Regions from separate parts of the Streptomyces sp. NPDC048417 genome, predicted to be linked through region 1. Evidence: riboswitches for the same ligand, from Rfam matches in the RefSeq annotation. Region 1 holds a riboswitch; each other region holds the start of a gene.

What was found. A riboswitch is a leader RNA that binds a small molecule or an ion and turns the genes downstream of it on or off. The one in region 1 is predicted to bind S-adenosylmethionine.
Region 2: it holds a riboswitch for S-adenosylmethionine, as region 1 does, so the genes downstream of both, AB0D59_RS03880 (amino acid ABC transporter permease) here and thrC (threonine synthase) in region 1, are expected to answer to the same signal.
Region 3: it holds a riboswitch for S-adenosylmethionine, as region 1 does, so the genes downstream of both, AB0D59_RS12360 (putative leader peptide) here and thrC (threonine synthase) in region 1, are expected to answer to the same signal.
Region 4: it holds a riboswitch for S-adenosylmethionine, as region 1 does, so the genes downstream of both, AB0D59_RS21845 (aminotransferase class V-fold PLP-dependent enzyme) here and thrC (threonine synthase) in region 1, are expected to answer to the same signal.

The regions. Positions count from the first base shown of each region.
Region 1 covers NZ_JBEZKI010000003.1:274,141-281,556, forward strand. The annotation lists gene groL (chaperonin GroEL) at 1-373, opposite strand, end outside; gene AB0D59_RS06150 (cold-shock protein) at 733-939, opposite strand; gene AB0D59_RS06155 (ubiquitin-like small modifier protein 1) at 1,455-1,730, opposite strand; gene thrC (threonine synthase) at 1,777-3,063, opposite strand; SAM riboswitch class I at 3,082-3,244, opposite strand; gene AB0D59_RS06165 (glucosyl-3-phosphoglycerate synthase) at 3,402-4,346, shown strand; gene AB0D59_RS06170 (trehalose-6-phosphate synthase) at 4,429-5,853, shown strand; gene otsB (trehalose-phosphatase) at 5,931-6,779, opposite strand; gene AB0D59_RS06180 (DUF3263 domain-containing protein) at 6,871-7,104, opposite strand; gene AB0D59_RS06185 (extracellular solute-binding protein) at 7,122-7,416, opposite strand, start outside.
Region 2 covers NZ_JBEZKI010000002.1:269,145-276,560, reverse strand. The annotation lists gene AB0D59_RS03895 (hypothetical protein) at 120-377, opposite strand; gene AB0D59_RS03890 (putative leader peptide) at 538-669, shown strand; gene AB0D59_RS03885 (glutathione S-transferase C-terminal domain-containing protein) at 791-1,663, shown strand; SAM riboswitch class IV at 1,741-1,864, shown strand; gene AB0D59_RS03880 (amino acid ABC transporter permease) at 2,266-3,246, shown strand; gene AB0D59_RS03875 (amino acid ABC transporter ATP-binding protein) at 3,243-4,025, shown strand; gene AB0D59_RS03870 (ABC transporter substrate-binding protein) at 4,087-5,112, shown strand; gene AB0D59_RS03865 (GNAT family N-acetyltransferase) at 5,138-5,851, shown strand; gene AB0D59_RS03860 (putative leader peptide) at 5,895-5,990, shown strand; gene AB0D59_RS03855 (LLM class flavin-dependent oxidoreductase) at 6,057-7,253, shown strand; gene AB0D59_RS03850 (NtaA/DmoA family FMN-dependent monooxygenase) at 7,274-7,416, shown strand, end outside.
Region 3 covers NZ_JBEZKI010000006.1:283,550-290,965, forward strand. The annotation lists gene AB0D59_RS12340 (ABC transporter ATP-binding protein) at 1-1,161, opposite strand, end outside; gene AB0D59_RS12345 (ABC transporter permease) at 1,158-2,081, opposite strand; gene AB0D59_RS12350 (ABC transporter permease) at 2,078-3,037, opposite strand; gene AB0D59_RS12355 (ABC transporter substrate-binding protein) at 3,041-4,660, opposite strand; gene AB0D59_RS12360 (putative leader peptide) at 4,897-5,070, opposite strand; SAM riboswitch class IV at 5,049-5,162, opposite strand; gene AB0D59_RS12365 (DUF427 domain-containing protein) at 5,621-6,436, shown strand; gene AB0D59_RS12370 (DUF1684 domain-containing protein) at 6,646-7,416, opposite strand, start outside.
Region 4 covers NZ_JBEZKI010000013.1:197,578-204,993, reverse strand. The annotation lists gene AB0D59_RS21860 (Rieske 2Fe-2S domain-containing protein) at 1-423, shown strand, start outside; gene AB0D59_RS21855 (cytochrome bc complex cytochrome b subunit) at 420-2,057, shown strand; gene trpD (anthranilate phosphoribosyltransferase) at 2,224-3,288, shown strand; SAM riboswitch class IV at 3,512-3,628, shown strand; gene AB0D59_RS21845 (aminotransferase class V-fold PLP-dependent enzyme) at 3,807-5,186, shown strand; gene AB0D59_RS21840 (hypothetical protein) at 5,327-5,992, shown strand; gene AB0D59_RS21835 (Lrp/AsnC ligand binding domain-containing protein) at 6,018-6,299, opposite strand; gene AB0D59_RS21830 (rhomboid family intramembrane serine protease) at 6,296-7,039, opposite strand; gene AB0D59_RS21825 (hypothetical protein) at 7,192-7,416, shown strand, end outside.

The DNA of each region.
Region 1 (7,416 bases):
CCTCGACGGCCTTCTCGATACCGCGCTTCAGGGCCATCGGGTTGGCGCCGGCGGCGACGTTGCGCAGGCCTTCCTTGACCAGGGCCTGGGCGAGCACGGTCGCGGTGGTCGTTCCGTCACCGGCGACGTCGTCCGTCTTCTTGGCGACTTCCTTGACCAGCTCGGCGCCGATCTTCTCGTACGGGTCCTCGAGCTCGATCTCCTTGGCGATGGACACACCATCGTTGGTGATCGTGGGGGCGCCCCACTTCTTCTCGAGGACGACGTTGCGGCCCTTGGGGCCCAGCGTCACCTTCACGGCGTCCGCGAGCTGGTTCATGCCGCGCTCGAGGCCGCGCCGCGCCTCCTCGTCGAACGCGATGATCTTGGCCATGTGAAGTGGTCCCTCCAGGACTGGGGGTGAGTCTTCAAGGACCGCGCCCGCGCCCGCGACGGACGGCTCGCCGACCCGTGGGTTCCTTGCCCCACCCGGTCTGCGGGCCTCACCGACCCGGTCCATCTTTGTCACTCTCACCTTCAGAGTGCTAACGCCAATGATTAGCACTCGCCCATGCCGAGTGCAAGCGCCTCCCGAGGACTGGGTCGCGCCCCGGCCCCGTACCGGGCCGCACCCGCGGGGCACGCCGGCCCGCTCGCCCCGGGCATGCCAAAGGGCTCGTAACCCATGACTCCCCATGGGATACGAGCCCTCCGACAAAGAAAGAAGAACGACGCTGTCAGTCGGCGCGTGCTTCAGCCGGTCGCGAGCCGGACCATGTCCGCCTGCGGCCCCTTCTGGCCCTGCGAGATCTCGAAATCGACCCGCTGACCTTCCTCCAGGGTGCGGTAGCCGTCCATCTGAATCGCACTGTAGTGGACGAAAACATCCGCACCACCGTCGACCGCGATGAAGCCGTACCCCTTCTCCGCGTTGAACCACTTGACGGTGCCCTGAGCCATGCCTAACTCCCCTATTACTGGCCCTTGCACAGATCCACACTTCGCGGATCCGGGTCAGACCTCACCCCCCACAGGTTTGGGGGCGTGCGCCGGAACGCGTCGACCGCGGCTGAATGTATCTGTCCAACTGCCGTCTGCAACAGGTCAATCGGACGAGAATTCTGGACGGGAAGGGTCCGGAATGTAGCAAGAATTCGGCCGAATTCAGGGCAAGTCGGGCCCCATAAAAGCCGCAAAAGCCGCATATAACCCGCACACTTTGGCTACTTCTTGTCGGGTCTGCGGTATCGAATACGGGGCTCCCGACCTGGAGATCGGGACCGCGTTCCCCAACTGTACCGCGCTCAACCACACAGAATTGCCCCCTCCGCTTCTCGCACGGAGGGGGCACTGCATCCATTAGCGGCTCCGCCGCGGGGATGAACACTCGGTGATGGGTATTACCGAAGGTAATGTTCGGTCATACGGGCATCACGACAGCCAGGTCAGCAGGGTCGCCGGGGCGGTCGGCGGGGTCAGCCGCCGGCGACGGCCGGGATGATGGAGACGCCGGCGCCGTCCGGGGTGGCCGTCTCCAGACCCTGCTCGAACCGCACATCGTCATCATTGACGTACACATTCACGAACCGGCGCAGCTTGCCCTCGTCGTCGAGAACACGGCCGGCGATCCCGGTGTGGTTCTTCTCCAGATCGGAGATGACATCGCCGAGGGTGGCCCCTTCGGCACTGACTTCGGCCTGACCACCGGTGTAGGTGCGCAGGATGGTGGGGATGCGAACGGTGACGCTCACGTTTAAACCTCCGGTTAGAGCAACGCCCTGGTTTTCTGTGGCTGACTTAGGCGAGCCCGGCCTCACGGAACGAATCGAGAGTGGGCCGAATAGTCGCCGTAAGCCCGGTCCCCGCCACGGCGTCCAGTGTCTTCAGTCCATCACCCGTGTTGAGCACGACAACCGACTTCGTCGGATCGATCAGCCCATTCTCGATGAGCTTCCTGGTGACTCCGACCGTCACCCCGCCGGCGGTCTCCGCGAAGATTCCCTCGGTCCGCGCGAGCAGCTTGATCGCGTCGACGACCTGCTCGTCGGTCACGTCCTCCACCGCACCGCCGGTACGGCGCGCGATGTCCAGGACGTACGGCCCGTCGGCCGGGTTGCCGATGGCGAGGGACTTGGCGATGGTGTTCGGCTTCTGCGGCCGCACCACGTCGTGGCCCGCCTTGTAGGCCACCGACACCGGCGAGCACCCCTCGGCCTGCGCACCGAAGATCTTGTACGGCTTGTCCTCGACGAGCCCGAGCTTGATCAGCTCCTGCAGCCCCTTGTCGATCTTCGTGAGCTGCGAGCCGGAGGCGATCGGGACGACCAGCTGGTCGGGGATCCGCCAGCCGAGCTGCTCGCAGATCTCGTACGCCAGGGTCTTGGACCCCTCCGCGTAGTACGGCCGCAGGTTGACGTTGACGAAGCCCCAGCCCTCGCCGGCCGAGTCACCGATCAGCTCGGAGCAGAAGCGGTTCACGTCGTCGTAGTTGCCCTCGATGCCGACGAGCTCGCCGCCGTAGATCGCGGCCATGACGATCTTGCCCTGCTCCAGGTCGTGCGGGATGAACACGCAGGAGCGGAAGCCGGCCCGGGCGGCGGCGGCACCGACCGCGCCGGCGAGGTTGCCGGTGGAGGAGCAGGAGAGCGTGGTGTAGCCGAAGGCGCGCGCGGCCTCGACGGCCTGGGCGACGACCCGGTCCTTGAAGGAGTGCGTCGGGTTGCCGGAGTCGTCCTTGACGTACAGGCCGCCGGTGACGCCCAGCTCCTTCGCCAGGTTGTCGGCCTGGACGAGCTTGGTCCAGCCCGGGTTGATGTTCGGCTTGGTCGCCACGTCCGCGGGGACGGGCAGCAGCGGCGCGTAGCGCCAGATGTTCGCGGGACCCGCTTCGATCCGCTTCCGCAGCTCCTCGGTGTCGTAGGCCGAGAAGTCATACGCGATTTCGAGCGGGCCGAAACACTCCTCGCAGGCGAACACGGGGCCGAGCGGCACGCGGTGGCCGCACTCGCGGCAGCTCAGGGCGGCGGCGGGACCGAGGTCGACGGTCGTGGAGTCGGTGGTGGTCGCAGAAGTCTGCACAGCCATGTGAGGCGAGGCCCTTTCTCCTCATCTTCCTCACGACGCATCTCGCCGTGAGACGGATTTGGCACCTTCCCTAGCCGGGAGCCTCGCGAGCGATCGACAGTGATCAGCGATCCACGAGTAACCGACTGGAGGGTTGCCGGGGCTTCATCGGGCCGTATCCCTCTGCCCCTCTGGATGAGCGGTATGCGGTTGTCAACGGCCGGTGACCCCAGGACATGCGATGGTCATCGGCGTTGTTCAAGACTGTAACCGAAGGCCAGGACAGTTGAGATAGTCGTCCGAACCGCGAGATGGATCACACCTCGCAGTGTGATCGTGACAGTGAGGAGCCGCTGACTGTGCTGGAAGAAGTCGAGCGCTGGCTGGCCACCCGCTCCTGGTCCATGAACGATCGCCCCCTGCACCGGATACTCGCCGCCAAGCAGCGCACCGGGCAGTCCGTCTCCGTCGTGCTGCCCGCGCTCAACGAGGAGGAGACGGTCGGCGACATCGTCGCGATCATCCGTCACGACCTCATACGGCAGGTGCCGCTCGTCGACGAGATCGTGGTCGTCGACTCCGGTTCCACCGACCGTACGGCGGCGGTGGCCGCGGCGGCCGGCGCCCGGGTCGTGCACCGCGACACGATCCTGCCGCGCATCCCCGCCGTCCCCGGCAAGGGCGAGGTCCTCTGGCGCTCCCTCCTCGTCACCACCGGCGACATCGTCTGCTTCATCGACGCCGACCTACGTGACTTCTCCTCCGACTTCGTCACCGGGATCGTCGGCCCGCTGCTGACCGACCCGGACGTGGACCTCGTCAAGGCGATGTACGACCGCCCGCTCGCCGGCTCGGCCGGACAGGGCGGCCGGGTCACCGAACTGATGGCCCGCCCGCTGCTGAACATGCACTGGCCGCAGCTGGCCGGGTTCGTCCAGCCGCTCGGCGGCGAGTACGCGGCCCGCCGCTCGCTCCTCGAACAGCTCCCCTTCCCGGTCGGCTACGGCGTGGAGCTGGGCATGCTGGTCGACGCCCTGCACCTGGTCGGCCTGGACGCCCTCGCCCAGGTCGACGTGGGGGTCCGCAAACACCGTCACCAGGACGGCCAGGCCCTCGGCCGGATGTCCGCCGCGATCTACCGCACCGCGCAGCTGCGGCTGGCCCGCGGGCATCTGATCCGGCCCGCCCTGACCCAGTTCGAACGGGGCGAGGACGGCTTCGAGCCGCGCACCTACTCCGTGGACACCGAGGAACGGCCGCCGATGGCGGAGATCGCCGAGTACGCCGAGCGCCGGGTGGCGTGACTTCTACGTACGGCCGTATACGGCGGCGCGTCGGGCACGGCCGTACGTTTGAGCGTTTCCGGGCCGGGCTAGGTTGTGGCGTATGGCTTCCACCGGCGGTGCTGAGGTGCTGGTCGCGTCCAACCGCGGCCCGGTTTCGTATGAAGTGGGCGAAGGCGGTGCGCTGCGCGCCAAGCGGGGTGGCGGCGGGCTGGTCTCGGGGCTGTCGGCCATCGGGCCGGACGCGAACGCGGTGTGGGTGTGCGCGGCGCTGAGCGACGGCGACCGGGAGGCGGTACGGCGGGCCGACGGCGGCCGGCTGCCGGCCGGGGACAGCGGCGGGCAGCAGGTCCGGATGCTCGACATCGATCCGGACGTGTTCTCGGACGCGTACAACGGCATCGCGAACTCGGTGCTCTGGTTCGTCCACCACATGCTCTACCAGACCCCGCTGGAGCCGGTCTTCGACGCGGAGTTCCGGCGCCGGTGGGCCTCGTACCAGGCCTACAACCAGGCGTTCGCCGAGGCGCTGGCGCAGGAGGCGGGCGAGGGCGCGGTGGTCGTCATCCAGGACTACCACCTGGCGCTGGCTCCGCGGATGCTGCGCCGGCTGCGGCCTGATCTCCGTATCGGCCATTTCTCCCACACCCCGTGGGCACCGCCGGACTACTTCCGGCTGCTCCCCGACGACATCGCGGCGGAACTGCTCGGCGGGATCCTGGGCGCCGATCACGCCGCGTTCCTGACCCGGCGGTGGGCGGACGCGTTCGTGGCCTGCTGTCATGCGGTGCTGGGCCCGGGGATTCCGGCGGCCGGGGAGACCCGGATCGGGGTGCACGGGCTGGGGGCCGACGCGGAGTTCCTGCGGAAGCGGTCGCACGAGCCGGACGTGGACGAGCGGATGCGGGCGCTGCGGGAGGAGATCGGCGAGGGCCGCAGGACGATCGTCCGGGTGGACCGGACCGAGCTGTCGAAGAACATCGTGCGGGGTCTGCTGGCGTACCGGCAGCTGCTCGACGACCACCCCGAGTGGCGGGAGCGGGTGGTGCATGTCGCGTTCGCGTATCCGTCGCGGCAGGACCTCGCGGTGTACCGCGACTACACGGCCGAGGTGCAGCGGGTCGCGGACGACATCAACTCGGCGTACGGGACAGCGGATTGGACGCCGGTGGTCCTCCACGTCAAGGACGACTTCGCCCGCTCGCTGGCGGCCTACCGGCTGGCCGACGTGGCGTTGGTGAACCCGATCCGGGACGGCATGAACCTGGTCGCCAAGGAGATCCCGGTGGTGTCCGACGAGGGGTGCGTGCTGGTGCTCTCGCGGGAGGCGGGGGCGTACGAGGAGCTGGGCGAGGACGCGGTGGTCGTGAACCCGTACGACATCGGGGGGACGGCCGTGGCTTTGCAGCAGGCGTTGACCATGGGGGTGGAGGAGCGGGCGGAGCGGACGAAGCGGCTCGCCGCGGCGGCTACGGCGTTGCCGCCTGCGGCGTGGTTCCTTGAGCAGTTGGAGGCGTTGGGCGGGTGAGTACCTCGGCTGCGGGTCCGGTGGGGGCTGGTCGCGCCCACGCGGCGGAGCCGCATATGGATACAGCCCCGCGCCCCTTAAGGGGCGCTGTGGTGAGCCAGGTTTTCTAGCAGCCGTACGACTTCCTCCGGGCCGTTGACCACCAGGTCCGATCGCTCCGCGAGTTCCGTGACCTCCTCGCTGCCGCTGCATACCAGGAGGCCCGGGACGCCTTCCGCCCGGAGTTTCTCCACTGCCGCGAAGGCCGGGATGTCGCCCAGGTCGTCGCCGGCGTAGAGGACCGCGCCCGCGCCGATCTCTCGCGCGTAATCGCGCAGGGCCACGCCCTTGTCCATGCCCGGGGGGCGCAGTTCCAGGACCAGGCGGCCCGGTTCGACGATCAGGGCGTGCCGGGTGGCCAGGTCGGTCAGAGGGGCGCGGAGGGACTCGAAGGTGGCCTGGGGGTCGTCGGCCCGGCGGGTGTGGACGGCCACGGCATGGCCCTTGTCCTCGATCCAGGTGCCCCGCGCCCCCGCGCCGTCGATGACGGCCGGGAGTTCGGCGCGGACGGCGGCGATGCCGGGGTGCGGCGGGGGCGCGGTGATCTCGCCCGTCGCCGCGTCCCAGCGCTCGGCGCCGTAGTGGCCGAGGACGACGAGGTGGTCCAGGCCGGGGACGCCGGCGAAACCGCCGTAGCGGACGGCGATCTCGGCGGGGCGGCCGGTGATGACGGCGACGGCGGCCACCTTCGGCGCGAGGGCGGCCAGGGCCGGTACGGCGTCCGGGTGAGCCCGGGCCTGCTCGGGGTCAGCGACGATCGGCGCGAGGGTGCCGTCGAAGTCGAGGCCGACGAGGGCGGAGCGGGGCTGCGAAAGGAGGGCTTCGAGCCCTTCGCGACCGGCGGGGGTGCGAGGAGTCGGAAGGGATTCCGGGAAGTGGGTGCCCATGCAACCGACAGTATCCGAGCGCCCCTTAAGGGGCGCGGGGAACTGCGCGACCAGCCCCCACCGGCCGGCCGCCGAAGAACTCACCCCCCGGTCAGCGGTCCCCCCGCCGCGCGTCCCGCACCCTGCGCAGCCTGTTCACCGTCACCGGGTCATGGGCCAGCGCCCGCTCGTCGTCGAGGAGGGCGTTGAGGATCTGGTAGTAGCGGACCGGCGCCAGGTCCAGTTCCTCGCGGATCGCACGTTCCTTCGCGCCGGGGCTCGAAAAGCCCCGGCGTTCCAGGGCGAGGATCGCCTGCTCGCGTGCGCCCAGTTCTTGCCGGTCCATGCCGAGAACCGTAACGCTCAGCCCGTCGTCGTACGGCTGTCGGCCGCCGCCGCCTCGGACTGGATCCGGGTGAGCACCGCGGTCGGGTCGCCCGTCGGCGTGACCGCGGTCCCTATCTGCTTCTTGACTTCGGCGCTGATGGCGGCCCAGGAGGTCTTGCCGGCCGGGTACAGCTCGGAGGTCGGCAGCTGTTCCAGGAAGGGGAGGAGTTGCTTGTCCTGGGCCTGCGGGGAGTCGGTCATCGTCTGGGACGCGGACGTGGTGACCGGCAGCAGACCGTACTCGCGGGAGAAGCCGAGGACGTTCTTCTCG
Region 2 (7,416 bases), on a different contig from region 1:
GGTACGTCACTCCGCGGGGGCAGCGGTGCTGCGTCACTCCGCGGACGACGGCGGTACGTCCCTCCACGCCACCATCCGGCACGGCCGCCGACCACCCGCACGTGTCGTTCGGGTGAGCGTCATGATCCGGGGGCCGTGATCCGCACCTTCCGGCTGCCGCAGCGCGGGCACACCGCGTCGGTGAGCGGCGACCGCACGGCCCGGCCGGCCTCGTCCACGTACTCCTGGGTGCTCTGCAGGTCCGGGTCGGCGATCGGGTCGGTGAAGAACACGGCCTGGAAGGTCGCCTCCCAGGCCGTGCCGCACCGCCCGCAGCCGAACGCGAAGGTCTCGGGCACGGCACCGGGCACCGGCCCGGGACCCGGGGGCTCGCTCATCGCATCCGGCTCCTGTCACTCGGCCTGCCTCTCCAGCGGACAACCGCTCCCGCCCGGCGGCAAGCCGGGGCCGGGTGTCCCAGGCGTGGACGCCCCCTTGACGGCACGCGGAGGCCGATCGACACTCCAGGTGGGAATCCTAGTGAAAAGGTAGGGAAAGATGGGTCGGCTGCGCACGGTCACCGGCAGGCAGCGCCGAGAGAGCCGTACGCCCTGCCCCGTCCCGCTGCTCACCTCCCGCCTGCACATCGACCTGCTGCGCGTGTGCAGCGCCATCAGCCGCACCGGCTGAGCCCCCGCTCCCGGCCGTACCGGCCGAGCGCCCGCCGTCGGCCGCACCCGCCGAACGCCCACCCACCGACGAACGCTTCCGCCGCGCGTACGTCCGCGCGTCCGCACCCCCGGGGAGACGCATGTCCATCACTCCGTTCGCCGCCCTCCCGTCCGTCCGGGCCACCCCCGCCTTCCGCGGGCGCATCGGCCGGGACGCGCGCAGCGGCCACTACGCCGTGCCGCGCCGCTACCGGCTCCACCTCGCCACCGCCTGTCCCGACGGCCTCCGCATCGCCGTCGGCCACAGCCTGCTGGCCCTCGACGACTGTTGTCCGGTCACCTATCTGCCCGCCGTCCCGGACTGTCCGGACGGCAGCCACACGGCGCTGCGCCCGCTGTACGAGGCGAGCGCCCACCACTACTCGGGACCGGCCCTCGCACCCGTGCTCAGCGACGACTGGTCCGGCCGTATCGTCAGCACCCACAGCCGGGACATCCTGCGCGACCTGGACCGCCACTTCGGCGACGGCGTCACCAGGCTGTACCCGTGCGGTGCCGAGGCCGAGATCGAGGCCGTCGAGCGGCTGTGCTCCGAGGGCATCGAGCAGGCGGCGCAGCACGCCGGCCGAGCGGGCGGCGACCCGGCGGCGCTTGAGGTGCTGCTCGCCGCCCTGGACGAGCTGGAGCGTCGGCTGACCGGCGCGGAGTTCCTGGTCGGCGGGCAACTCACGGCAGCGGACGTCGAGTTGTGGGTGACCCTGGTGCAACTCGACACCGTGCACCGCAACCACCTGGACGCCTCCGCCGTGCACGCCGTCGCCGGCCACCCGGTGCTGTGGGCCTACGCCCGCCGGCTGGCCGCCCGCCCGGCCTTCGGCGCCCACCTCGACCTCGACGGCATCGCCCGCCGTCACCACGGCCGTTGCCAGGGTCTGGAAGCCGCCGGCGCGGCCGTCCAGATCCTGGACTGGGCGGGCCATGCGGCGGACACCCCCGGCGTTCCGCGCAGGTGAGAGCGGCCCGAACCGTTCCGCCAGTCGGACAGGCGTTGACATTCGTTCGGGCAACTGCGTTACTTGCGAACCAGAACGGTCAAGAGCGTCAGCGTCAAGCCCTGGCTTGCTGACCGGCAACCCTCGCATCGCGGTGGGGTGCCCCAGGTGACGACCGGACCGATGACGTTTCGGCAAGCGACGATTCGGTAAGCGCGAGGCCCCCCGGGGCCGGCTCGACAGTGACAGGTGACGGACATGTACGCAGCTTCCAGGACGGCCCAGCGCCGCACCTCGGGCTGCGTACGCCCGTATCCGAGCCCTCTCGTCGCCGACCGCGCCGTCGACCTGCTCCGTGTCAACAGCGCCCTGTGTAGCGCGTGTACCGCACCGGGCTGTGCCCGCTGTCGGGTCTGACCAGGCCTTTCCGCCTCGCCCGCAGCACGGCTCCCACAGCCTCGCGCCCCAGCGTCTCTGACGAAGCACCGGCCGCCCCGGTGCGCAGCCGCCCGCCCCATCCCGTGTCCCGCGCGCCTCCGCGCATCCGTGCCGTGCCCGAACGCGGCCCGGTGCCGCGGCCCCGGCCGTGTGATCCGGGGTGTCCGACTCCGCCGGAGCCCACCATGAGTGAACCCCCAGGCGCCCTGTCCGTAGCCGAGGCGCCACCACGCACTGACGTACCGTCAAAGCCGTTGGGTGCCCAGCGAGTTCAGCCGCTGCGCCGACCCGGGCGGTGGATCGCCACCGCCGTCGTCCTGGTGGTCGTCGCGCAGTTCGCGCACGGACTGGCCACCAACCCCTTCTATCAGTGGGACCGGTTCCGCTACTGGTTCCTGCGGCCCACCATCCTCGACGGCCTCGTCATCACCCTCGAAGTCGCCGCGCTCAGCGCCGTGCTGGGCCTCCTCGGTGGCGTCGTGCTGGCCGTCGCCCGGCTCTCCGGCAGCCCCGTGCTGCGGGCGGTGAGCTGGACCTACACCTGGCTGTTCCGCTCGATCCCGCTGATCGTTCTGCTGATCTTCCTCTACAACTTCTCGGCCCTGTACCAGACGTTGAGCCTGGGCGTGCCCTTCGGCCCGTCCTTCGTCAGCTTCGACGAGTCCAAGCTCGCCACCGACATGGTGGTCGCCGTGGTCGGCCTCAGCCTCAACGAGGCGGCCTACGCGGCCGAGGTGGTGCGCGGCGGCATCCTCTCCGTCGACCAGGGCCAGCACGAGGCGGCCGACGCGCTCGGTCTGCCCAAGAGCTACCAGTTCACCCGGATCGTCTTCCCGCAGGCCCTGCGCTCCATCGTGCCGAACTACGTCAACCAGCTCATCGGGCTGATCAAGGGCACGTCCCTGGTGTTCTACGTCTCGCTGCTCGACCTCTTCGGCTCGGTGCAGTCCATGGGCAGCACCTATCCCGGCGACATCGTGCCGCTGCTGCTCGTGGCCACCGTCTGGTACCTGATCCTGACCAGCGCCGTCTCCGTCGTCCAGTTCTACGTCGAGCGGTACTTCGCCCGCGGCGCCACCCGCACGCTGCCGCCGACCCCCCTCCAGAAACTCCGCACCGGCCTCGGCGACCTGCGGGAACGGATACGCCGGGAGGCCGCCGCATGACCACCGCACCGGACATCGCGCCCGCCGCCCTGGAGATCCACGACGTCCACAAGTCGTACGGAGCCCACCGCGTCCTCGACGGCGTCGACCTGACCGTCCGCCCCGGCGAGGTCACCGTCATCCTCGGCCCGTCCGGCTCCGGCAAGTCCACGCTGCTGAGGGTGATCAACCACCTGGAGAAGCCCGAGACCGGCTATGTCAGCGTCGGCGGCGAACTGGTCGGCGTGAAGCGCCACGGCGACCGGCTCAAGGAGCTGAGCGAACGCGCCATCCTGGCCCAGCGCAGCCGGATCGGCTTCGTCTTCCAGAACTTCAACCTGTTCCCGCACCTGACGGTCCTCGACAACGTCGCGGCCGCGCCCGTCGCCACCGGGAAGCTGACCAGGCCCGAGGCCCAGCAGCTGGCCAAGGAACTCCTCGAACGGGTCGGCCTCGGCGAGCGCGTGGGCGCCTACCCACGGCAGCTGTCGGGCGGGCAGCAGCAGCGCGTCGCCATCGCCCGCGCCCTCGCGCTGCGCCCCGGGATCATCCTCTTCGACGAACCGACCTCCGCGCTCGACCCCGAACTGGTCGGCGAGGTCCTCGCCGTCATCAAGGACCTGGCCTCCAGCGGCAGCACCCTGGTGATCGTCACCCACGAGATCGGCTTCGCCCGTGAGGTCGCCGACCGGATCGTCTTCATCGACGGCGGAAAGATCGTCGAACAGGGCCCGCCCGCCGAGGTCCTCGACAGTCCGCGGCACGAACGGACCCGGGACTTCCTCCGCAAGGTCCTCTGAACCACCCCCCTGCACGTGAATCACGCCCCTTTCACTTGTCACTGGAACACGAAGGACAGCCATGCCCACGCTCCTCTCCCGACGCAGCCTGATCCGCGGCCTCACCACGGCGACCGCCGTCGCGACCCTCGCCACCGGGCTCGCCGCCTGCGGGGGCGACAGCGACGCCGCGACCACGACCGACAGAGCCAAGAGCGGCGAGGTCGTCATCGGACAGGTCTCCAACGGCGCCGCCCAGCAGACCACCGTCAAGGTCTCCGAGGTCAAGTCCATCAGCGCCGAACTGCCCGCCGCCGTCCGCAAGAGCGGCAAGCTCGTCATCGGCGAGGGCGCCCTGCCCGCCGGATTCCCGCCGCTCGCCTACGTGGGCGGCGACCAGAAGACCCTCACCGGTTCCGAACCCGACCTCGCCCGGCTGGTCGCCGCGGTCTTCGGCCTCACGCCCGAGGTGAAGAACTTCACCTGGGAGAACATGTTCGTCGGCATCGACAGCGGCAAGGTGGACGTGGCCCTCTCCAACATCACCGACACCGAGGAGCGCAAGAAGAAGTACGAGTTCGCGTCCTACCGGCAGGACAACCTCGCCTTCACGGTGCCGAAGAAGAGCACCTGGAACTTCGACGACACCTACGAGAACCTCGCCGGCAAGACCGTCTCCGTCAGCGCCGGCACCAACCAGGAGAAGATCCTCCTGGAGTGGAAGGCCAAGCTGGCCAAGGAGGGCAAGAAGCTCACGGTCAAGTACTACCAGGACAGCAACAGCGTCTACCTGGCCCTCAGCAGCGGCAAGATCGATGCCTACCTCGGCCCCAACCCCGGCATCGCCTACCACAACAGGCAGACCGCGAACACGCCCAACGCCACCCGCACCGCGGGTACCTACTCCGGCGCGGGCGCCAGCCTCCAGGGCCTGATCGCGGCCACCGCGAAGAAGGACAGCGGCCTGGCCAAGCCGCTCGCCGACGCCATCAACTACCTGATCAAGAACGGCCAGTACGCCAAGTGGCTGGCCGCCTACAACCTCTCCAACGAGGCCGTCGCCAAGTCCGAGGTCAACCCGCCCGGGCTGCCGCTGGACAACTCCTGACCGGTCGTCAGCGGAGAACGTCACCATGACCGTTGAAGCATCCCGCGGCGTCCTGGACAACGCCGTCTGGTCCGCACTCGCCGGTCCGCACGCCCACCTCGCCGAACGTTTCGGCCGGGCCGCCCGCTACCCCGACGACGTCTACGCCTACGCTGCCCTCGCCGACCCCACCGACCCGGAGGCCTGGGCCGACCTGCACACGCTCGTCGGCCCCGGCACGACCGTGAAGATCAAGCCGGTCGAGGAAGCACCGCCCGGCTGGGAGGTGGTCGGCGGCGGGGCGGGCGTCCAGTTCGTCGACACCGGGCTGCGGGCCGAGCCCGACCCCGAGGCGGTCCGGCTCGGCTCGTACGACGTGCCCGAGATGCTGGACCTGGTGGCCCGCACCGAGCCCGGCCCGTTCCGCAAGCGGACCGTCGAGATGGGGGCCTACCTCGGCATCCGGCGCCGGGGACGGCTGATCGCGATGGCGGGGGAGAGGCTGCGGCTGCCCGGCTGGACGGAGATCAGCGCGGTCTGCACCGACCCCGGGCACCGGGGCCGGGGCCTGGCCACCCGCCTGGTGCGCGCCGTCGCCGCCGGCATCAGGGAACGCGGTGACACGCCGTTCCTGCACGCCGCTCCGGGCAACGCGACGGCGATCCGACTCTACGAGTCGATCGGCTTCACCGAGCGGCTGCGCACCCGCAGCCTGCTGGTGCGCAGCCCGGGAACAACCGCGAACTCCGGGCTGTTGTGAGTCACGACGAGATGTACACGGAGCAGGCTGGGAGGTGCGGGACATGACACGTGTCCTCTGCCCCAGCCGCCGTACCGTCCTGCACTCCCGGCCGCACATCGACCTGGTGCGCGTGGCCGGCGCGCTCTGTTGTTCCTGACCCGTTGTCCTCGCCGCGCCCCTGTCCTCGGCGCGCTCCCGTACGGACCTCCAGGAAGGCACCACTGTGTCCGCATCTCCTTCATCTCCCTCTCCCCTGCACCTCGCCGTCGCCCTCGACGGCACCGGCTGGCATCCCGCCTCCTGGCGCGAGCCGGTCGCCCGCCCCCGCGACCTGCTCACCGCCGGCTACTGGGCCGGCCTGGCCGCCGAGGCCGAGCGCGGTCTGCTCGACTTCGTGACCATCGAGGACGGTCTCGGCCCGCAGTCCTCGCACTTCCTGGAGCCGGACGAGCGCACCGACCAGGTACGCGGCCGCCTCGACGCCGTGCTCATCGCCTCCCGGATCGCACCCCTCACTCAGCACATAGGTCTGGTGCCGACAGTGGTGGCCACCCACACGGAGCCGTTCCACATCTCCAAGGCGATCGCCACCCTCGACTACGTCAGCGCCGGCCGCGCCGGGCTGCGCGTCCAGATCACCGCCCGCCCCAACGAGGCCGGCCACTTCGGCCGTCGTACGATCCCGCGCATCGAGGCCTACGACAGCCCGGTGGTGGCCGACCTGTTCGACGAGGCCGCCGACTACGTGGAGGTCGTGCGCCGCCTCTGGGACAGCTGGGAGGACGACGCCGAGATCCGCGACGCGGCCACCGGGCGCTTCATCGACCGCGACAAGCTGCACTACATCGACTTCGAGGGCCGCCACTTCAGCGTGAAGGGCCCCTCCATCACCCCGCGCCCGCCGCAGGGCCAGCCGCTGGTCACCGCGCTCGCCCACCAGACGATCCCGTACCGGCTGGTGGCCCGGCAGGCCGACCTCGGCTACGTCACCCCGCACGACACCGGTCAGGCCCGCGCGATCGTCGCCGAGATCCGCGCCGAGCAGGCGGCGGCCGGCCGGGCCGCCGAGCCGCTGCACGTCTTCGGCGACCTGGTGGTCTTCCTCGACGACACCGAGGCCCAGGCGACCGCCCGCCGGGAGCGCCTGGACGACCTGGCCGGGACGCCGTACACCGGCGACGCCCGGATCTTCGCCGGCACGGCGGCCCAACTCGCCGACCTCCTCGAGGAGTTCGCTGCGGAGGGACTCACCGGTTTCCGGCTGCGGCCCGCCGTCCTCGGCCACGACCTGCCGCGCGTCACCGAAGGACTGGTCCCCGAGCTGCAACGCCGGGGCCGCTTCCGGACCGCCTACGAGGCCGACACCCTGCGCGGCCTGCTCGGGCTCGCCCGCCCCGCCAACCGCTATGCCGCCGCCTGAGCCGGAAGGACCGCACCGACATGAGCAAGCCCCTGAAGCAGATCCACCTGGCCGCGCACTTCCCCGGCGTCAACAACACCACCGTGTGGAGCGACCCGGCCGCCGGCAGCCACATCGAGTTCAGCTCCTTCGTGCACTTCGCGAAGACCGCCGAACGCGCCAA
Region 3 (7,416 bases), on a different contig from region 1:
GGCGCGCCGGCGCAGCTGCCGGACCTCGGCGCCCTTGGCGGTGGTGACGTCGGTGCCGTCGAACAGCACCTGCCCGGAGGTCGCCTCGGCCAGGCGCAGCACCAGCCGGGCGGTGGTGGACTTGCCCGATCCCGACTCCCCGACCAGGGCGAGGGTCTGGCCGCGCCGCAGGGTGAGGCTGACGTCGTCGACCGCGCGCAGGGTCCGGGCCTCGCCGCCGGCGCGCGGCAGCCTGAACTCCTTGACCAGGTTGCGTGCCTCGACCAGGGGAGTCGCCGTGTCGGCCGGGGCGGTGGGGACCGGGGTACGGGGGCGGGCCGTGGTCAGGCTCGGGGCGGCGGCCAGCAGCCGCCGGGTGTACTCGTGCTGCGGGTCGGCGAGGACGGCACGGGTCTCGCCCGCCTCGACCACCTTGCCCTGCTCCATGACCACCAGGCGCTGGGCCCGGTCGGCGGCCACCCCGAGGTCGTGGGTGACGAGCAGGATCGCGGTGCCCGACTCCTCAGTGAGGTGCTGGAGATGGTCGAGGATGACCCGCTGCACGGTGACGTCGAGCGCGCTGGTCGGCTCGTCGGCGATGATCAGCCGGGGGTTCGCGGCGATGGCGACGGCGATCAGGGCCCGTTGCCGCATGCCGCCGGACAGCTCGTGCGGGTACTGCCGGGCCCGGACGGCCGCGTCGGGCAGTCCGGCCCGGTCCAGGACGGCGACCGCCTCGGCGGCCGCCGCCCGACGGGTCGCCAGGCCGTGGATGCGCAGCACCTCGGCGACCTGGTCGCCGATCCGCTCGACCGGGTTGAGCGAGACCGTCGGATCCTGCGGGACCAGCCCGATCTGCGCGCCCCGCACGGTACGCAGCTCCGCCTCCGACAGCGTGGCCAGGTCGTGCCGGCCGAAGCGGACCGTACCCGCGTCGATGGTGCCGTTCGCCGCCAGCAGCCGGGTGACGGCGTGCGCGGTGGTGCTCTTGCCGGAGCCGGACTCGCCGACCACGGCGGTCACCTGCCCCGGCCATACGTCGAGGTCCACGCCTCGTACGGCCGGGACCGTACCGCTCCGGGTGCGGTAGGACACGGACAGGCCGCGGATCTCCAGGAGTGGTGTGGTCACGTTCTCACCGTTCTCGCGTGCGGCACCGTTCTCGTGTGCGTCGTCGGTCATCGCTGCCGCGCCCATTCGCCGTCCAGCGCCCTGGCGATGCGGTTGGTGGCCAGCACGGTCGCGGCGATCGCCAGCCCGGGCAGCGCGGTCAGCCACCAGGCGTTGGCCAGGTAGTTGCGGCCGTCGGAGATCAACGTCCCCCACTCCGGGGCGGGCGGCGGCGCGCCGTAGCCGAGGAAGCTCAGCGCCGACACGGCCAGGATCGAGGAGCCGAAGTCCAGCGTGGCCAGGACGATCACCGGGCCCGCTGCGTTGGGCAGGACGTGCCGGCCGAGGACCGCGTACCAGCGGGTCCCGCAGGAGCGGGACGCCTCGACGAACACCGCCTGCCGCACCCGCAGCACCTCGGCCCGCGCCACCCGGGCGAAGGAGGCGACGCTGGCGATGCCGACCGCGACGGCCACCTTCACCGTCCCGTACCCGAGCGCGGTGACCAGGGCCAGCGACAGGAACAGCGCGGGGATGGAGAGGAGCACGTCGACGAAGCGCATCAGCACGTCGTCCACCCAGCGGCCCACGAACCCGGCGACCACGCCGAGCAGACCGCCGACCACGAACGCGACCAGGACCGCGATCAGCGTGGCCTTGAGGGAGAGCTGGGCGCCGTGCACCACGCGGGAGAAGACGTCGCGGCCCAGTTCGTCCGTGCCGAACCAGTGACTGCCGCTCGGGCCGCGGAAGTTCTGGGACGGCACCCCCGTCAGCGGGTCCTGCGAGGTGAACAGACCCGGCCAGAAGGCGGCCAGCACCACCAGCACGAGGACGACGGCGGACAGCAGCAGACCGGGGCGGCGCAGCAGGAAGCGGAGCACCCGGCGGATGTCGGCGGGCCGTCCGGGTTGTGCGGGAGGTCCCGTCTCGACCGGCCGGGCGAGGCCGAGGGCGGCCTCGGCCTGGTCGTCGACAAGGCTCTGACTCATGCGAAGCTCGCCTTCCTGTCCGAGGCCACCACGATCCGCGGGTCCAGCAGCGGATAGACGAGGTCGACGAGCAGGTTCGTCGCCACGAAGATCAGCGCCCCGAACACCACCACTCCCTGGACCAGCGGGATGTCCTGGGTAGTGACCGCCGCCGCGGTCACCCGGCCCAGACCGTCGCGGGAGAACACCGTCTCTACCACCACCGAACCGGCGATCAACTGCCCGACCAGCAGGCCCACGACCGTCAGCGCCGGCAGCGAGGCGTTGCGCAGCGCGTGCCGCAGATGCACCCGCCACCGGCCGGCGCCCTTGGCCCGCGCGGTCTCCACATAGGCCTGGTCCAGTGCGGTCAGCAGGCTCTTGGCCAGCACCTGCGCGACCTGCGCGCCGGTCGGGATCGCCAGCGTGAGCGCAGGCAGCACCAATCCCTTCAGCCCGTCGTTGCCGAACGCCGGGAACCAGTGCAGCCGGAACGAGAACGCCTCCACGAGCAGCAGACCCACCCAGAACGTCGGAACCGACACCCCCAGCGGGGGCAGCGACAGCAGCAGCTGCCGCAGCCACCGCTGCGAGGTGTACGTCGCCACCACCGCGAGGCCGCCGCCGAGCACCATCGCCAGCAGCAGCGCGGCACCGGTCAGCTGGAGCGTCTGCGGCAGCGCGTCGGCCAGCGTGGTGGTCACGGGGCGGCCGGTGGAGACCGCGTCGCCGAAGTCCCCGCGCACCGCCCGGCCCAGATACTCCGCGTACTGCACCAGCACGGGCTTGTCGAAGCCGTACTCGTGCCGCAACTCGGCGAGTTGGGCCGGATCGACCTGCCCCGAGTCCATCCCGGCCCCGGCCATCGCGGAGACCGGGTCACCCGGCAGGAAGTCGAGCACCAGGAACGACACCGTGTAGGCCGCCCACAGCACCCCGACCGCCTGCGCCAGCCGTTTGATCACATAGCGGCGCATCCGCTAGCCGATCCAGGTGTCGTGCAGCTGGACGCGGCTGCCGGAGTCGAATGTGAGGTCGTGCACCTTGTTCGAGACGCCGAGCTGGGTCTGGAGCTCCACCACCGGCACGTCGTACGCGTTCTGCACGAGCAGCCGCTGCGCCTGAGCGACCAGCTGCCTGCGCTTCGCGGTGTCCGTGGTCGCGGCCTGCGAGGACAGTGCCGTGTCCAGCGAACTGGCGGGCAGGTGGTAGAAGTTGGCCAGCTGGGTGGAGAAGGAGCTGCGCAGGATGTCCGGGTCGGCGCGGGTCGTGTTCCCCCACACCACGTCGAAGTCACCCGACTGGAGCGTGGTGGCGAACTGGGTGACCGGGAGCTGCTTGAGCACCACGTCGATCCCGACGGCCTTGAGCTGCTGCTGGACCAGCTCCAGCGCGGGCTGGTTGGTGGCCGCGTTGGGGAACCAGCTGATGGTCAGGCTCAGCTTCTTACCGCCCTTGGTGCGGACTCCGTCGCCGCCGGACTTCCAACCGGCCTCGTCCAGCAGGGACTTGGCCTTGGCCGCGTCGAAGGCGAGGTCAGTGGAGAGGTCGGTGTAGTCGGGCGTGGTGTGCGCCAGGATGCTGGTCGCCGGCTGGGTGCCGGTCGGGAAGACGGTGTCCGCGATCTGCTTGCGGTCGACGGCGGCCAGGATCGCCTGGCGCACCTTCGCGTCCTTCAGCAGGGGCCGCGAGTTGTTGAGTCCCAGACCGAACACCACGCCGGGGTTGGCCCGGCTCCGGAGGGCGACCTGGCCGCCCTTGAGCGCCGCCTCGTTGGCCTTGCCGACGCTGCTGATCACGTCCACCTGCCCGGACTGGAGACTGCCGGCCCGCACCCCCGCCTCGGGCACGACCTTGAACACCAGCTTGTCCAGGTAGGCCTCGCCCTTCTTCGACCACAGCGAGGAACCCCAGCCGTACCCGGTTCGCCTGGCCAGGGTGACCGACTGGTTCTGCACGTACTGCTTCAGCACGAACGGCCCGGAGCCGACCACGCCGTCACTGCACTTCTGCTGCGGGGACTTCCGCACGCTCGCCGACGACTCGATGCCCAGCGAGTGGGTCGAAGTCGCCTGCAGGAACTGGGCGTTGGGCTGCTTGAAGGCCACCTTGACGGTGAGCGGGTCGATCACGCTGGTGCTCTTGACACCGCTCAGATAGCCCTCGGCGAGGGTGCCCAGGGCGCCGAGGTCCGGCACCGCGTCGAAGTTGTCCTTGACCACCTGCGCGGTCAGCTTGGACCCGTCGCTGAAGGTGACCCCCGACCGCAGATGGAAGGTGAACGTCGTCGCGTCGGTGCTGATGTCCCAGCTCTTGGCGAGCCACGGCACGATCTTGCCGGTCTTCGGGTCCTGGTCGGTCAGGGAGTCCACGATCTGGCGCACCGAGTAGATGGTGTCGTTGCTGCCGACCTGCTGCGGATCCACGCAGCCGGCGTCGGAGCCCACCGCGAAGGTCAGGGTGCCGCCGGACTTCGCCTGGCCGCTTCCGCCGCCGGAGCCGTCGTCGCCCGAACCGCACGCGGTCAGCAGGACGCTGGTGGTCAGGAGCGCGGCCAGGGGCGCCCATCGGGAGGGTCTGAAATCCGGGAGTGCAGTCACGGAGGGCTTTCTCCTACTCGTGGCACCCGGCACGGGGTGCCGGGCTGCGGGGCGCGAGGCACGGCCGTGCAGGGGCGTGCGGCCCCCGCCGGATCGGCGCCGGCCGGGGGAAGCGCTGTGCAGACGGAAGGCGAACGGAGGGCACGTGGACGACACCGGGGACCGGTGGCGAGGGGAAGGGCGGCGCGAAGGGGCCGTGGCCGGTGACGGAGGTCAGCCGGCGGCAGGCGGACCGGTCAGAGCCGACAGAGGCAGCTGGTCGAGCGCTTCAGATCGATGTGACGCCGACGCGAGAGCCGGGAGTACGCCGTGGCGTCGGCGGGGGAGGCAGCCGGGTCATCGCTGTGTCGCATGCCGGTCCCTCCTCGTCTCCGGCCCCGGTCACGGGGGCACGCGCTTGCGGGAGTCATCGGTGATCCCGCCGGGCTTTCACCTGGAGCACCCCACCGCGCGGGAGGGTTGCCGGTCAGCGAGCCAGGGCTTGACGCTGACACTCAATGCCGTTGGCGATCGTACGGATCGGTTTTGGCGTACGTCAATGCCGCACCCGGACTGGCGGTTTGAGAAGACGCGACCGTCTCACGTGCCGGGACGCATGGTGGACGCACCTTGTGCCGTGTGCTTTGATCCGGCCATGGAGACCGCAGGTCAGGCACGCGCCGTGCCGCTCGACCCGTTCTGGGCGGGCCGCCGCGCCGACCAGTTCGCCCAGACCTGTCGCTGACCACTCGCTCTTTTCAGTTCAGCTCCTTCTCCTCGAAGTGGATCCGGCAACGGGCGCGGGAGACTCGTGCCGCCTTCGAACCCGTCTCGGTGTGGGAGCGTGCCAGTGGAGTACCCACGGGTCTTCGGCCGCCCCGAGCAGCCAGCGGCCTGGCCGGAGAACCGTCCCTACGTCGCCGAACTCAGCGCGTGAGCAAGCCGAAGTCACCGCTTGAGCAAGCCGAAGGAGAGCCGGTCATGTCCCCATTCCCCACCGCGCAGACCGTGCGGACCACCCCCGAGGGGCTCCTGTGGGAGCCGAGCGAACGCTGGGTGCGCGGCCGTAAGAGTGACGTCACGGTCGTCGACAGCCGCCACCCCGTCCTCGTCTGGGAGCCCGGTGTTCCCGTACCGCTGTACGCGTTCCCGCGCGCGGAGGTGCGCGAGGAACTCCTCCGCCCCGCCAAGAACCCGCCGACCGGTACGCACACGGGCTCGCAGATCTTCTACGACGTCGAGGTCGACGGCGAACTGCTGGAGAACGCCGCCTGGACCTTCCCGGCCGCCGACCTGGCCGATCACATCGCCTTCGAGTGGTTCCGGCGTGTCGGGCGGGGCCTGGACCACTGGTACGAGGAGGAGGAAGAGATCTTCATCCACCCCCGTGACCCGCACAAGCGGGTGGACGCCATCCCCAGCAGCCGTCACCTGGTGGTCGAGATCGACGGCACGGTCGTCGCGGACACCCGCCGGCCGGTCCTGCTCTTCGAGACCGGTCTGCCCACCCGCTACTACGTCCCGCGCGAGGACGTCCGCCTCGACCTGCTCGAAGCCACCGACCATCACACCGGCTGCCCCTACAAGGGCACCGCCGAGTACTGGTCGTGGCGCGCTGCGGCCGACGTCCCGCCCAACGTCGTCTGGAGCTACCCGGACCCGCTGCCCGCGGTCGGTGCCGTCCAGGGGCTCCTCGCCTTCTACAACGAGGCGGTCGACATCACCCTCGACGGGGAACGGGTGGCGCGCCCCGTCACCCACTTCACCAAGGCGCTCTCGGAGCAACAGCACACCTGACGGGAGACGACCGCCGCATCCGTCTCGACGGGGTGCGCCGGTCCACGGTCGGCCACACCGCCACGGCCGGTGGCGTCACCGGACAACCGGGCCCGGCGCTGCCGCCGCCCGGACCACGGGATCGCGGCGGCCGGCACCCGCGGACAGCCCCCGCCGCCGACCGCGGACCACGGCTACGGCGGCGGGGGGGCCGGGAGACGCGCGTCCCGTCAGGGGCGTCCGCCGCGCTCCAGCGGGATCTTCTCGCCCGTCTCGATCCCGACCGGCAGGCGGTTCTCGGTCGGCGGCAGCGGGCAGGTGGCCAGGTCCGTGTAGGCGCAGGGCAGGTTGGCGGCGCGGTTGAAGTCGATCGTCACCCTGCCCTCGGCGTCGGGGGCGGGGATCTGGAGGGAGCGGTTCGCCGCGTAGGTGGTCACACCGGAGGTCCTGTCGGTGAACAGCACCATCAGGGCTCCGGGCGTCCGGCCGCTGAACGCGGTGAGCCGGTGCGCAGTGCCCTCCAGTTCGAACTCGACCTGGCCGGGGGAGTCGTAGACATGCTCCAGACCCTCGACGGCGGCACCGACCGTCACCGGGCGCGGGGTGTCGAAGGGCAGGAAGCGGCCGGAGAGCACCCAGCGTGCGTCGGGCTCGTAGGCAGGTGTCCCGGTGAACGCCGTACGCAGCGCGTTGCCGGGGTGGCGGGGGCGCACGATGTCGTGTCCGCCGCGTTTGGCGACCTCGATCACCGCGTCGCCCCAGCTGACGTACACACTGGCGCGTTCGGCGAGGACGCCGAAGTCGTGGCGGCCGTGCACGATCTGCTCGTCGATGGCCACCTCCTCGCCCTCGTCCAACTCCACGACCACGCCGTCGGCGGTGCTCGACCAGGCACCGGGCGCGTCCTCGAACCGGGTGGGCTCGTCGCTGAGCCAGTGGAGGCCGGTGATCGCGAGGAACCCGTGCGGGCCGGCCAGCACCGCCTCCTTCTGCCGGTGCCA
Region 4 (7,416 bases), on a different contig from region 1:
CCGCTGCGTCCCTCCGACGTCGCCGTCGGCTCGCTGACCTTCGCCAAGCCCGAGGGCGTCGAGGAGTCCCAGGAGGACTTCCAGAACGTGATGGCGAAGGCGGCCCTGATGATCATCCGGCTGCAGCCGGACAACATCAAGGACAAGCGCGAGCTCGAGTGGTCCCACGAGGGCATCGTGGCCTACTCGAAGATCTGCACCCACGTGGGCTGCCCGATCTCGCTGTACGAGCAGCAGACCCACCACGTGCTCTGCCCGTGCCACCAGTCCACCTTCGACCTCTCCGACGGTGCCCGAGTGATCTTCGGCCCGGCCGGTCACGCCCTGCCGCAGCTGCGCATCGGTGTGAGCGAGGAGGGCTACCTCCAGGCGCTCGGCGACTTCGAGGAGCCCGTCGGTCCTGCTTTCTGGGAGCGCGGATGAGCACTACAGAGAACACAGAGTCCCGCGAACGCGGGAAGGCGCCGGCCGGCGAGCGCGTCGCCGACTGGGCCGACGGACGGCTCGGGATCTACTCCCTGGCCAAGTCCAACATGCGCAAGATCTTCCCCGACCACTGGTCGTTCATGTTGGGCGAAGTGTGCCTGTACAGCTTCATCATCATCATCCTGACGGGTGTGTACCTGACGCTGTTCTTCCACCCGTCGATGAACGAGGTGGTGTACCACGGCAGCTATGTCCCGCTCCAGGGACAGATGATGTCCGAGGCGTTCAGCTCGACCCTGCACATCTCCTTCGACGTGCGCGGTGGTCTGCTCATCCGGCAGATCCACCACTGGGCGGCGCTGATCTTCCTCGCCGGCATGTTCGTGCACATGATGCGCGTGTTCTTCACCGGCGCGTTCCGCAAGCCGCGTGAGATCAACTGGCTGTTCGGCTTCCTGCTGTTCGTCCTGGGCATGTTCACCGGCTTCACCGGTTACTCGCTCCCGGACGACCTGCTCTCCGGCACCGGTGTCCGCTTCACCGAGGGCGCCATCCTGTCGATGCCGATCGTCGGCACGTACATCTCGTACTTCCTCTTCGGCGGCGAGTTCCCCGGCCACGACTTCGTGGGGCGGTTCTACTCGATCCACATCCTGCTGCTGCCGGGCATCATGCTCGGCCTGGTGGTGGGCCACCTGATCCTGGTCTTCTACCACAAGCACACGCAGTTCGCGGGTCCCGGAAAGAGCGAGAAGAACGTCGTCGGCATGCCGCTGCTGCCGGTCTACATGGCCAAGGCCGGAGGCTTCTTCTTCCTGGTCTTCGGTGTCATCGCGGCCATCGCGGCGACCACCCAGATCAACCCGATCTGGGCCATGGGCCCCTACCGTCCGGACCAGGTGTCCACCGGCGCCCAGCCCGACTGGTACATGGGCTTCGCCGAGGGCCTGATCCGTTACATGCCCGGCTGGGAGATCAACTTCTGGGGCCACACCCTGGTCCTGGGCGTCTTCATCCCGCTGGTCCTGTTCGGTCTGGTGCTGGGCGCGATCGCGCTCTACCCGTTCATCGAGTCCTGGGTCACCGGGGACAAGAGCGAGCACCACATCCTGGACCGGCCGCGCAACGCCCCGACCCGTACCGGGTTCGGTGTCGCCTGGGTGACCGTGTACATGGTGGGCCTGGTCGGTGGTGGCAACGACCTCATCGCCACCCACTTCCATCTGTCGATCAACGACGTGACCTGGTTCGTCCGGATCTTCTTCTTCGCCGGACCGGTGATCGCGTTCCTCGTCACCAAGCGGATCTGCCTCGGCCTGCAGCGCCGGGACCGCGAGAAGGTGCTGCACGGCCGCGAGACCGGCATCATCAAGCGGCTGCCGCACGGTGAGTTCATCGAGGTGCACGAGCCGCTCAGCCAGGAGCAGCTGCACACCCTCACGGCCCACCACCAGTACGAGCCGGCCCAGGTCGGCGCGGCGGTGGACGAGAACGGTGTCGAGCGCAAGATCAAGGGGTCCGAGAAGCTCCGCGCCAAGCTGAGCGGCGCCTACTACGGCGAGGACAACCAGATCCCGAAGCCCACCGTCGAGGAGTACAAGGAGATCACGAGCGGCCACGGCCACCACTGATCGACCGCGTCGCCACAACACGGTCGAAGGGCCCCCGTCCGGATGGGCCCCCGGTCTGAGTTTGTTCGAGGACTAGGGGAGGACGGGGGCCCTTCGCCGCGCCCGGGGCTGGATAGGGTGGGCCTGACACTGTTTTCTTGCCGGTACGACGATCAGGAGCGGCCTTATGAGCGCTGTGACCCCCGCTGGAGGCGACACCGCGGCGGGCCGTTCCTGGCCCGAGGTACTGAACGCGCTGCTGTACGGCGAGGACCAGAGCGCGGACGCGACGGCCTGGGCGATGGACCAGATCATGCGCGGCCAGGCGACCGACGCCCAGATCGCCGGTTTCGTCGTCGCCCTGCGGGCCAAGGGCGAGACGGTCGACGAGATCAACGGCCTGGTCCGCACGATGTACGCGCACGCCAACGTCATCGAGGTACCGGGCCGCACGGTCGACATCGTCGGCACCGGCGGCGACGGCGCCAAGACGGTGAACATCTCCACGATGTCGGCGCTGGTGGTGGCCGGCACCGGGGCGAAGGTCGTCAAGCACGGCAACCGGGCGGCGTCCTCCGCGTCCGGTGCCTCGGACGTGCTGGAGAAGCTCGGCGTCAACCTCGACCTGACCCCGCGGCGGGTCGCCGAGGTCGCCGAGGAGGCCGGCATCACCTTCTGCTTCGCCGTCAAGTTCCACCCGGCGCTGCGCCATGCGGGCGCGGCCCGCGGCCAGCTGGGCATCCGCACGGTGTTCAACATCCTCGGCCCGCTGACCAACCCCGCGCAGGTGCGGGCCCAGGCGGTCGGCGTCGCGGATCCGCGCATGGCACCGGTCGTGGCGGGCGTCTTCGCCGAGCGCGGCAACTCCTCGCTGGTCTTCCGCGGCGACGACGGCCTCGACGAGCTGACGACCACCGCCACGTCCCACGTCTGGATCGTCCGCGACGGCAAGGTCACCGAGGAGACCTTCGACCCGAGGGACGTCGGCATCGAGCTGGTCCCGGTGGAGGCGCTGCGCGGCGGCGACCCGTCGTACAACGCGGAGGTCGCCCGCCGCCTCCTGGACGGCGAGACGGGCCCGGTCCGCGACGCGGTCCTGTTGAACTCGGCGGCGGCACTGGTGGCCCTGGACCCGGGCACCGGAACGCTGGCCGAGCAGATCCGCGCCGGCATGGACAAGGCAGCGGAGTCCATCGACTCGGGCGCGGCCAAGCGGGCGCTGGAGCGCTGGGCGGCGGCGACGAACAGGTAGGGGCCGCGGTCGGCGGGCCGAGGCGCGGTACGGCACCGCCGGACTACGCCGTCGTGGCTGACCGCCGTTGCGGCGGGGATGAGTTCCCCCTCTCCCCGCCGCGCCGGAGCGCAACCACAGACAGCCTTCCCGGCGTTGGCGAGCCGGCGTCGGTCCCTGGCGGTGTTCCGTCATCCGGACAGGAGTTGCGCGTCGGCGATCACTTCACTTACTTTTCTTGCCAGGTCATGAGTGACAGTCATGAGGCCCCGGCCGACTGTCCGGCAACCCTCCGTCCGTGGCGGGGTGCCCCGGGTGAAGACCAGGCCGTAGGCAGCGAGGTCTACGGCAAGCGCGGACCCCTCACGCTCTTTTGAATGAGCACAGCCCAGGGGTCCTGGTCGTCGAGGGAGCCTTCTGTGAGCAAGCGAATGCGATAGGGCGTCGAGCCCCGCCTCCGCGTACCCCTTTCACCTTTTCCCGTGCCGTCGACGCGTCGTCCGGCCGGCGATTTCGCTCGCCTCTCACAGGAGTTCGCCATGTCTGTCGCCACCGCTGCCACCGCCCAGTCCCTTTGTGCCCCGCTGCCCGTTCTGGGCGGGGATGTCACCGTCCCGCTCGTCACCGGCGGCGAGGTCACCTACGCGGCCCTCGACTACGCGGCCAGCGCCCCCGCCCTCCAGCGGGTCTGGGACGACGTGGCGGCGTACGCCCCCTACTACGGCAGCGTCCACCGCGGCGCCGGCTACCTCTCCCAGCTCTCCACGGACCTCTTCGAGAACGCCCGCCGGACCGTCGCCGAGTTCCTCGACTGCCGCCCCGACGACCAGCTGGTCTTCACCCGCTCCACCACCGACTCCCTCAACCTGCTCGCCGCCGCCGTCCCCGCCGACTGCCAGGTCTTCGTCTTCGAGACCGAGCATCACGCGAGCCTGCTCCCCTGGAAGGACGCCCGGGTCACCTACCTCGACGCGCCCCGCACCCCGCGGCAGGCCGTCGAGACCCTGGAGCGCGCCCTCGCCGACCGCACTGTGTCCAGTGAGGGAGGGCACGGCCCGGCCCTGGTCTGCGTCACCGGCGCGTCCAACGTCACCGGCGAGCTGTGGCCCGTACGGGAGCTGGCGGCCGCCGCGCACGCGCACGGCGCCCGGATCGTCCTGGACGCCGCCCAGCTGGCCCCGCACCACCCCGTGTCCGTCCGGGACCTGGACGTCGACTGGGTCGCCTTCTCCGGCCACAAGCTGTACGCCCCCTTCGGCTCCGGCGTGCTGGCCGGCCGCGCCGACTGGCTGCAGGCCGCCGAGCCCTACCTCGCGGGCGGCGGCGCCAGCCGCAAGGTCACCCGGCGGGAGGACGGGGGAGTGGCCGTGGAGTGGCACGAGAGCGCCGCGCGGCACGAGGCGGGCTCGCCCAACGTCATCGGCGCCTACTCCATCGCCTCCGCCTGCAAGGCACTCACCGAGGCCGGCTTCGACACGCTGGTCGCCCGCGAGCAGCACCTGATCGAGAAGGTGCGGGCGGGGCTCGCCGAGGTTCCCGAGGTCCGGGTCCTCTCCCTCTTCGGCGACGACGCCCCGCGCGTCGGAGTGATCAGCTTCGTGGTGGACGGCTGGAACAGCTCCCACTTCGCCGCCGCCCTCTCCGCCGAGTACGGCATCGGGGTCCGCGACGGCCTCTTCTGCGCCCACCCGCTGGTCAGGACCCTGCTGGGCTCCGACCCGCAGACCCAGGGCGAGTGCGGGGCGCCGGAGGCGGCACCCGGCGAGAAGTCCCTCAACGCCATCCGGGTGAGCTTCGGGGCGGGCACGCCGGACGAGCACGTGGAGCGCTTCGTCGACGCGGTGCGGGAACTGGTGACCGACGGGGCGAAGTGGTCGTACCGCACGGAGGACGGCCGCTGTGTCCCGGCGGTGAGCTGACCCACCCGCGGGGGTGTCGGTAGGACCACCCCCCGATCCGGTGTCCAGGCCCAGCGACGAGGAGCGTCGTGAACGCCAGGATTCATGTAGTCGGCAACGGGCCGACGAGGAATCCGACACCTGGAACCGGGGGCACACCCATGAACGAAACCGTCGCGAGGCGCCTGACGGGCCTCGCCTCCATCACCGCGGCGGCCGCCTTCATCGTCGAGGTACCGCTGTACTTCGTCTACTCCGGTCCGCCGCCGGACTCGAACGTCCTGACCAGGCTGCTGGTCGGGATCTTCGGGCTGGCGTTCGTGGTCGTGTTCGTGACGGCCTTCCGCGAACTGGTCAAGCGGGCCGACCCGGCCAGTGAATGGATCGGCTCGATGGCCTTCGCGACCGGACTGGTGTACGCGACGATCACTCTGGTCTCCAGCGGACTGGAAGGCGGCGCGGTCATCGCCGCGGACCACCCGATCGACCCGACCATCGCGGTCAGCGGCACCTACGTCCTGTACGGGTCGATCAGCCGCCTGATGCTCGCCCTCTGCCTGACCGCGGTGGGTTACGGGATCTCCCGCACCGGCCTGCTGCCACGCTGGACCGGTCGTTCCGCCCACGTCCTGGCAGCGGTCAACCTGGCCTTCGTGCCGTCCGTGTTCTTCGGCAACGACCCCGCGCACTTCTACGCGGCGAACGGCTGGGGCACCACCGCCCTGATGGGGGCGATGCTCAGCTACTGGCTGCTCGCCGTGGGTGTCTCGGCCTACCGCAGTGCCGGGCGACGTGCGCCCGTCGGCTCACCGGCCCTGCGGCACTGACGCCCGCCCGGCCTGGACCGCCGGTTCAGCTGTCCAGGCCGATGGCGAAGGCCGCCTCCAGGTCGTGCTGGGAGTACGTGCGGAACGCGACGTGCGTGTCCGTGGCCTCCACGCCGGGGATCTTGCTGATGGAGCCGGGGATGACCTCGGCGAGGTCCTCGTGCTGCTTCACCCGGACCATGGCGATCAGGTCGTAGGTACCGGTGACCGAGAAGACCTCGCTGACGCTGTCCAGCGCGGCGATCCGTTCCGCGATCTCGGGGATCCGGTCCACGCTGGTCTTGATGAGGACGATCGCGGTGATCACGGCTGGTTCTCTCCCTCGGGTGCCGGAGCTGGGGCGGCCTTCACTTTAGTCCCACGGCCGTACCGCACCCACGCGTAGCCGAGGCCGAGCCCGAAGCCGACCAGGTGGGCCAGGTAGGCCACGCCGGGGCCGGAGGGGGCCTGGTCCAGGGCGAGCCACTGCAGGGCCGCCCAGAAGGGCAGCACCACCCAGGCCGGGAACCGGAGCGGCAGGAAGAAGAGGAACGGCAGAAGACTGGTCACGCGGGCGCTGGGGAACAGGTACAGGAACGCTCCGAGGACCGCCGAGATCGCCCCGGACGCCCCCACCAGCGACTGCTGGGACGTGGCGTTGGCGGCCGCGTAGCCGAGCAGCGCGAGATAGCCGCAGCCGATGTAGAAGAGGGTGAACTCCACGCGCCCCATCCGCTCCTCGGTCATCGCCCCGAAGACGAAGAGGAAGAGCATGTTGCCGAGCAGGTGCACCCAGCTGCCGTGGATGAACAGCGCCGTGGCCGGGGTGAGCGCCTCCCGCGCCGGACCGTCGAACACGTCGGCGGGAACCACCCCCCAGCGCCGGAAGTACGCGCGCTGGGCGGCCGCCAGGGCGTCCCCGGTGCCGTAGGACGGGGTGAAGCCGGACGCCGGGCCGAGCACGAAGATCAGGCAGCACACGGCGATCAGGGTGTACGTCATGGGTGCCGACGTGTTCCGCAGGCTCCGCAAGGTCCGGACGGCCGTCGTGTTCCAGTTGCCGATCATGGACATAGAGCATGGCGTAACGGGATGCACCGGTGCAGATCGCCTCGCCGCCGCGGACAGGGCGGCGTCGAGTACTCGCCAGGCCGTAGGGTAACGAGCCACACGCGTCGGGACGGCGCGTCACGGACACTAGAAGGAAGCGAACAGCCACGATGACGGTTCCCCTGCCGACTGCCACGACGCGGTGGCGCTGCACCCTCTGCGGCAACCTCACGCGCTTCGACGTGACCCGCTCGTCGAAGGTCGTGGAGTACGTGCACCTCGACCTGGCCGGTGAGCCCAAGGTCGAGGAGCGCGAGGTGGTCAGTGAGACCATCGAGTCGGTGCGCTGTCGCTGGTGCAACGCGGTGGACCAGGTGGAACTCGTGGACAGGCCG